Regions from separate parts of the Halomonas sp. 11-S5 genome, predicted to be linked through region 3. Evidence: predicted binding sites of a transcription regulator. Region 3 holds the regulator's gene; each other region holds the start of a gene.
The links. Region 3 encodes FliA, which starts transcription of late flagellar genes. Its sites were predicted from a motif close to CTAAAGTTNNNNNNNNNNCNGCCGATA; they were not measured.
Positions count from the first base shown of each region.

Region 1 (2,267 bases), on a different contig from region 3:
CGCTCGATGGTGCGCTCCACGCTCTGCTCCATGCGCGCATAGCGGCGGTCGAGACTTTCCACGCGGCTCGCGGAGCTGTCGATCGCACTGTCGATCCGCCCACCATCGTCCAGGAAGCGCCCCAGGGTGACCTCCATGCGGCCGGCCATGCCGCCCGCTTCATCGGCACCGGCGAAGAAATCCGACAGCGACTGGGGATCATTCGCGATAGTCTTGTCGAGCTTGACATCGTCCAGCTCCAGGCGGCCCTTCTCGTTCAGCGAGACGCCAAGCTGCGACATGATCGTGAGCTCGCTCCCCGCCACGCTACTGGTCAGGTCGCGCACCAGGTCCGATTCGATATTGCGTACAGTACGGTCGCCTATCAGCTCACCGGAGGCGCTATCACCGCCGCCGTAGGCGGTCATGCGGCCGATGGTGGACTGCAGCTCGTTATAGGAGGAGACCAGCTTGCCGACGGCTTCCTTGAGAGCGCCGGTATCACGCGACACGTCCAGACTCAGAGTTTGACCAGTAGAGGAAGGATCCAGCTGCAGGGTCACGCCCTGGATGGCGCCCTCTACCGTATTGGTAGCGCTGGTGATGGTGATGCCATTGATATCCAGATCGGCGTTACGGCCCAGTTGAGCCGTGTTGGCATCCCCGCCCAGGGTGACGCCCCCCGCCAGGTTGGTGAAGGCCATATCCGTGATGCCAGCATCGGCACCGCTCTCGCGGGAACTGAGCACCAGGCGGTTACCGGTGCCATCGTTGATGATAGAGGCATCCACCCCGGCCGCAGCATCGGCATTGATGGTGTCTCGGATCTGCTCGAGGGTCGCGCCCTCCGCCAGGGCGATGCTTTTCGTGCCGCCATCGCCGAAGGTCAGATCCAGCGTGGCGTTCGCTGCGGTCAGCTGATCGTTGAGATTCGTCACTCGGGTGCTGGCCAAGCTGCCGGCACGGGCCGTCTGGGTCACGGCGATCTCGTAGCTACCGGGGCTGGCGTCGGCACTGGCACTGGCGGTCATACCCTCCCCCTGCACCTTGGCGGCGAGCTTTTCATAGAGCGAAGTGTCGTTGAGCTTGGCCACTGCGTCCTGGAACTTGCTCAGACCGGACTGCAGCCGACCATAGGCGGAGATCTTCGCCTGCTCCTGGGTATTCTGGGTCGTCAACGGCGCCAGCTTTTCGCGCTCGGCAGAGCGCAGCTGGTCGAGCAGGCCGTTGAGATCCAGGCCGGAACCGATGCCGAGAGATGAAATGCTTGCCATGCGAAGCCCCCTGTCGAGCGACTGAAGCGATATCGTAAATCATATCGGCGAGGTTCCGGGGAACTTTAGGCCGAGTGGTGCCTGCTCAAGTCGAGGCGCGCGACGTGGTCCAGGAGTGTGTCGCCGAGCAGACCAACCTGCTGTCGCTCAACGCCACCATCGAGGCGGCCCACGCCGGCGAGCACGGCCGGGGCTTCGCGGTGGTGGCCGGCGAGGTGCGCCAGCTCGCCCACCGCCGAGCAGGGCGCGGCGTAGGGCTCACGCCGTCAGGCGGGCATCGGAAGAAGAGGGACCAGAGAGTTGTTTGCCAAGGAGTGCATGGCGGATCGAGGCGTGATCCGCCAGGAGGAGTCAGCGTTTCATCATCTCTTCCAGGCTGTTGGCAAACAGGACGTCACGCATCCAGCCTTTCAACTGTTCATGGTCGGCCTGGGCGAGTCTCGCCTCTACCCACTCTGGCACCTCACCGAACTTGAAGGTGAGCTGGGTACGCACCATGTCACGCGCCTCTTCCAGACGGCCCTCCTGACGGCCTTCCAGGCGTTCTTTCTTGACCAGATTCCCGAGATTCTCTGCCAACATATCTTTATCCTCCACCAGGCTTTCGAGCCGATTCAAGTTGACCTCGGCCCCCAGCCGATGCAAATGGCGCTTGAGCCAGCGGGTGATGATCCGGTCGATGCGCTCCTTGTCAGGGCCGGTCTGGATGATCGCCACCACGCGGTCCACGGCACGTTGCAGGGACTCCCAGCTCTCCCCGGCGTTCTCGACACTGAACACGCCGCTCAGTGGCGTCTGGCGCAAGCCCAAATCCGCGTCAGTATATCGCCCTTCGTCGACCAGATAGTAGCGCAGGTGAGGCTGGAGACGTATCGGCATGGTGCGATCAACTGCCGACTGGAACTCCAGCAGTATGTAGAGGAACACTCGCTGGGACGTACCCTGCCAGGTCAATTCCACCGACCACACCACGTCTTCGATCTTCTCCTCGAACAGCGGGGTGATGTAATGACC
Region 1 covers NZ_JARANW010000019.1:34,383-36,649, forward strand. Annotated here, with positions in the region: gene fliD (flagellar filament capping protein FliD) at 1-1,253, opposite strand, end outside; partial or broken gene OP497_RS12880 (methyl-accepting chemotaxis protein) at 1,355-1,489, shown strand; gene OP497_RS12885 (Rpn family recombination-promoting nuclease/putative transposase) at 1,605-2,267, opposite strand, start outside.
Region 1: a site for FliA is predicted at 1,296-1,322, ahead of fliD (flagellar filament capping protein FliD). Genes of this name have one in related genera too.

Region 2 (2,267 bases), on a different contig from region 3:
AAGCGTCATGGTGGGGGTGGAAACGGCCGAGCAGCTCACAGCAGCGCGGAACAAGGGGCTCGATCAGGTCCAGGGAAATCTGCTTGGCTTGCCGATGGCGGCTGGCGAGCTGGCAAAGTGGCTAGGACGTTATCCCGATCTGCAGGTGCTCTCGAAACCATGAGTCTTGAGTAGAAGAGCGTCGGAGGGTAGGCGCGTGCAGGGCTGGTTGCGTGCTGCCATGCGATCAAGCAGAGGTGTTCAGTCGTCTCTGGCCTGATGTCGTGCGGCCGTCGGGTGTGTACACGGGCTTCTCGGCGATGCGGTGAATGTAGTCCAGCATCTGCTGATTGTGCGACATGCGCAGGCTTACCAGGCGACCGTTGCGGTCATTCAGGCGGGCAGTGTGTGCCGCCATCTCAAGGGTGGCCTGCCACTGGGTGAGGCAGCCCGCATCTTCGGCCGCCAGACGCGCACCGTCGCCGCCAGTGGTATAGCCAAGCCTCTGCTGGATCCGGGCACGAGTCGACTCGGTTTCCTCGAGGCTGGCTAGCAGGCGTGACTTTTCCTGCGCGATCTTCTCGAGTTGTGGGCCATCGATGGTTCCGCTGAGCAGCTGCTCCTGTTCGTTTTCGAGCAGGCGGGTCAGTGCCCCCAGTCGAGACCGCTGTTCCTCGAGCAGGCGGCGAAGGCTCATTCGTTGGCGTCCTTGCTGTTCAGCAGATCCTGGACGCTCGCAATCAGGCCATCGGCAATGCGGTCGGCCCGCATGTCCAGTCGGCCCTCGCGGATGGCGTCTCGAAGCTCTTCAACACGCACCGTGTCGATGTCCTGACTGCTGTCCGTGGCGGCCTGGCTCAGGTGGGTCGTGGCTGACGGGCCGTCATCCTGCTGGTGGGCGCGATCTGACCCCTGAGTCTTGCGGGTGTCGTCACGCGGCTCCGCCTGGCCAGGACGCTGCAGGGGATGGTGGTTGTCGATTTTCACGGTGATGGCCTCGTGACCGATGTGGTAATGAAGGGTATCGGCCGTCGATTCGATAACTTTAACGCGGTGTGACGCTCAGATGCGAGTGTGCTGCTGGTGAGCTTAAAAGTCCACGGTCATGCGCCCCTCGCCAACGACCCTTGCCTCGAGGATCTCGCGATCAGGGAGTCGCACGCGGACACGCTCCCCCTTGCCCCCCGGCTCCAGCGCCTCAGCCTCTCTTGCGATCCGGAATCCCGCTCCTTGGGCCTCGATCACCACACGCTGCCCTCGCTTGACCAGCTGGCGGGGACGCAGATGGTGACGCTGCAGCGTCATGCCCGCGGCGAGCGGGCGGGTAGCTTGCTGGCCGATCGCCTGGCCCGGATCGAGGATGGTCTGCTGGGGCAGTTGCCCCAGGCTCCCTTGCCGTTCGGTCAGATGTTCGGGTCGGATGACCTCCCCGGCGCCGATATCACGAGCAAGCTCGACATAGTTGCCGGTGACATGGATCTCGGCCTGAAGATAGCGCACCTGTCGCCCCTGGTCGCCACAGCGCACGCCTACCGAGACGCGTCCGACCGGTCGTGAGGAGGCATTGGGTAGAAAGGGGGTGGGGTGCTCGCAGGTTGGCAGGCTGGCGCGTGGCGGATGAACCTCGATCACGACCTCGTCGCCTGAGGCCCTGGCTTGCTCGTAGAGGAAGGCGTGAATCTTCGCCAGCAGGGCATCTTCTCCGGCCTGGCTCGGTCCTGCCAGCAGCAACAAGGTCATCGCCAGCAGGTGGGCCATATGCCGGGCGGAGCGTGACGATAGACAATGTCGGAGCATGTCGAGGCCAGGTTGGGTGACTGATGCCACGATTCTAGCGACTGTCATCTTCGATGAAACTCGTGAATTGGCAACCCGAATGACGACTGTTCGGGCCTTTGTCATGACACGAGCTTGGCTATTCTCCATAGTCGACTCATACCTTTTCTGGGGAGTGCCGGGATGATCGATCGGCTCGAAGCCTCTTTGAACTTCCATCAGCAGGCCCTTGGGCTGCGTCAGGAGCGCCAGAAGGTGCTGGCCAGCAATATCGCCAATGCTGATACGCCGGGCTACAAGGCCCGGGACATGGACTTTGCCAGCGAGTTGAAGAAAGCCGTCAAGCAGGGCGGTGATGGCAGCGGACTGGCCCTGTCGAGGACCTCCGCGCGTCACATCGAGGGCCAGGGGCTTCCAGGTTCCTCGCGCGGACTGCTGTATCGGGTGCCCGACCAGCCAAGTCTCGATGGCAATACCGTGGACATGAATCGTGAACGGACTCAGTTCGCTGA
Region 2 covers NZ_JARANW010000019.1:64,304-66,570, reverse strand. Annotated here, with positions in the region: gene OP497_RS13050 (EAL domain-containing protein) at 1-163, shown strand, start outside; gene flgN (flagellar export chaperone FlgN) at 227-676, opposite strand; gene flgM (flagellar biosynthesis anti-sigma factor FlgM) at 673-966, opposite strand; gene flgA (flagellar basal body P-ring formation chaperone FlgA) at 1,069-1,737, opposite strand; gene flgB (flagellar basal body rod protein FlgB) at 1,939-2,267, shown strand, end outside.
Region 2: a site for FliA is predicted at 1,002-1,028, ahead of flgM (flagellar biosynthesis anti-sigma factor FlgM). Genes of this name have one in related genera too.

Region 3 (2,267 bases):
CACCGGACGATATGCCCTGGGATTGGTTCTCGCGGTCGCCTGCGCTGAAGCGCATGCCGCTGGCAGTTGGGTCGCCAATGCCTCTGAGACCAGGGTCAGCATGGCAGACCGCGAAACATCGTCTGACTCTCTAGGCCCCGTCGGTACGCAAGCCGGCAATCGAGTGATCCAGAGTATCGTCTGGCACTACCGGCTCCCACCGGGAGACACCCTGAACGTCAGACTTTGCCACCCGGCCGATTGCACACCGTTACCAAGCCGACGCGGCACAACCCGCGCACTGGCCGGACTGGCAGCCGACGTCGCGCTGGAATTCCGCTTCTCCCTACCGGAGGGGCATCCTCCAGTGACGGTAAGTGGGCTTCAGGTGATAGTGAACCATCGGTAAAAACGAATCCGACAACACCACCCGAACAAGCAGGTGGTACTGCTGACCAGCTGTGAGGCAAGAGGATGTATACGGCACAAGGGAAGATCGATCAGGGAGAACTGCTGACAGAGTACCTGCCCATGGTGCGCCGTCAGGCACTCGCCCTGCAGGTACGACTGCCAGCCAGCATCGAGTTGGACGACCTGATTCAGGCCGGCACTGTCGGGTTGCTGGAAGCCATGGGTCGATTCAACTCGGGTAAGGGCGCAAGCTTTGCGACCTTCGCCAACCAGCGTATCCGCGGTGCCATGCTGGACGAGCTACGCAGCCGGGACTGGCTGCCACGCAGCGTTCGGCGCAGCGCCAGGGCCGTTGATGAAGCAGTGCGGCGATTGGAGCAGCATCTGGGGCGACCACCCGAGGAGACGGAAATCGCGACGGAGCTCGAGATGCCCCTGGCGGACTATCGGCGCCTGCTTAACGATACCAACAGTGGCCAGCTGCTGCCCTTCGAGGAACTGATGGCCGAAGGGGGAGAGTCTCGGCTTGAAAGCCGAGCCCTGGAAAGCCCGTTCTCCCGGCTGGTGGATCAGGAAAAACGGGAGCAGATCATCGAGGCCATCGAGGCGCTGCCCGAGCGTGAGACGCTGCTCATGGCGCTCTACTACCAGGAAGAGCTCAACCTGAAGGAGATCGGGGCAGTGCTGGGCGTATCGGAATCGCGAGTCTGCCAGCTGCACAGCCAGGCGGTCAGCCGCCTGCGGGCAAGGCTCTACGAGCCCAGCTGACGCCGCGCTCTCCGGGATGGAAATGGCGGCACGTCACCCGGCGGCGCTAGAAGCGCCCCATCAGGGTGGCGGTCCTCTCCAGGGCATCGAGATAGCATTCCTGCAGCCGTTCGGCGGTGTGGTCAGGCGTGTTGCCCGCCAGCTGCTGCTCATGCTCCTCGCAGATCGCCAGGATGGCTCCCAAGTGGCCCTCGTGATGCTCAAGGGCCCGAAGGATGGCGTCGTCGAGCGGCAGCTGGGCCAGCAGGGTGGCCTGATCCTCATCCAGCAGCGCCGCCATCATCGAAAACAGGCCCGTGGTGAACGCGTCCTCAGGATCGATATTGCGGAAGGGCTCGGCCAGGTTCTGGCACATGTAGGCGCGGATCAATGCCAGCCTCACCGTGATGCGCGATGACGGCATCTCGCTGGCCAGCGAGATCGTCATCACCAGCCTGCGCAACTCGTTGAGGCCGATCACCTGCATCGCGCGTCGCAGATCAGATTGCTGGTGGCTCTGGCCGAAATAGCTGGAGTTGGCTCGGCGCAGGATCGCCACATGCAGGTGCGGCATCTGCAGGAGAAGGTCGTGAAGACGATGAAGGTCGGCGTCCTCACGATAGAGCTCGTTGATCAGCCTCAACTGGGCGGCGCGATTGCCGTGGCGCCCTCGCGGCCTGGAAGCGTGATAGTGGGGCTCTGAGAGATAGCGGCCATTGATGTAGTCGCAGCCGGCGGCCAGGCATTGCTCAAGCTGCTCGTGGTCCTGGATATGCTCTGCCAGCAACCGATACCCCTTCGCCTTGAGGGTGTCCAGCCGCTCGAGGTCAAGGGCCTGGGAGGCATCAATCTCGATGATGTCAGCCACGGCTTGCAGGTCGGACCCCATGGCCTGAGGCGCGGGGTCGGGCACGGCGATGCGGTAATTCCGCTCGCGGATACTGCGCAGGCTCTCCGCCAGCTCCGGCGTGATCTCGAGGCCCCGGGGCAGGCCGATGACCACCTGGTGGGGTGGCGTCGGCAACAGGTCGAGGCGTACCAGCCACTCCGCGGGAAGCTCGATGAAGAGCTCACGGGACTGCCGCTCGTCCAGTTCATACAGGACGCTGCTCAGGGCCTTCGCCGTGCGG
Region 3 covers NZ_JARANW010000023.1:25,693-27,959, forward strand. Annotated here, with positions in the region: gene OP497_RS14085 (RNA polymerase sigma factor FliA) at 454-1,158, shown strand; gene OP497_RS14090 (HDOD domain-containing protein) at 1,205-2,267, opposite strand, start outside.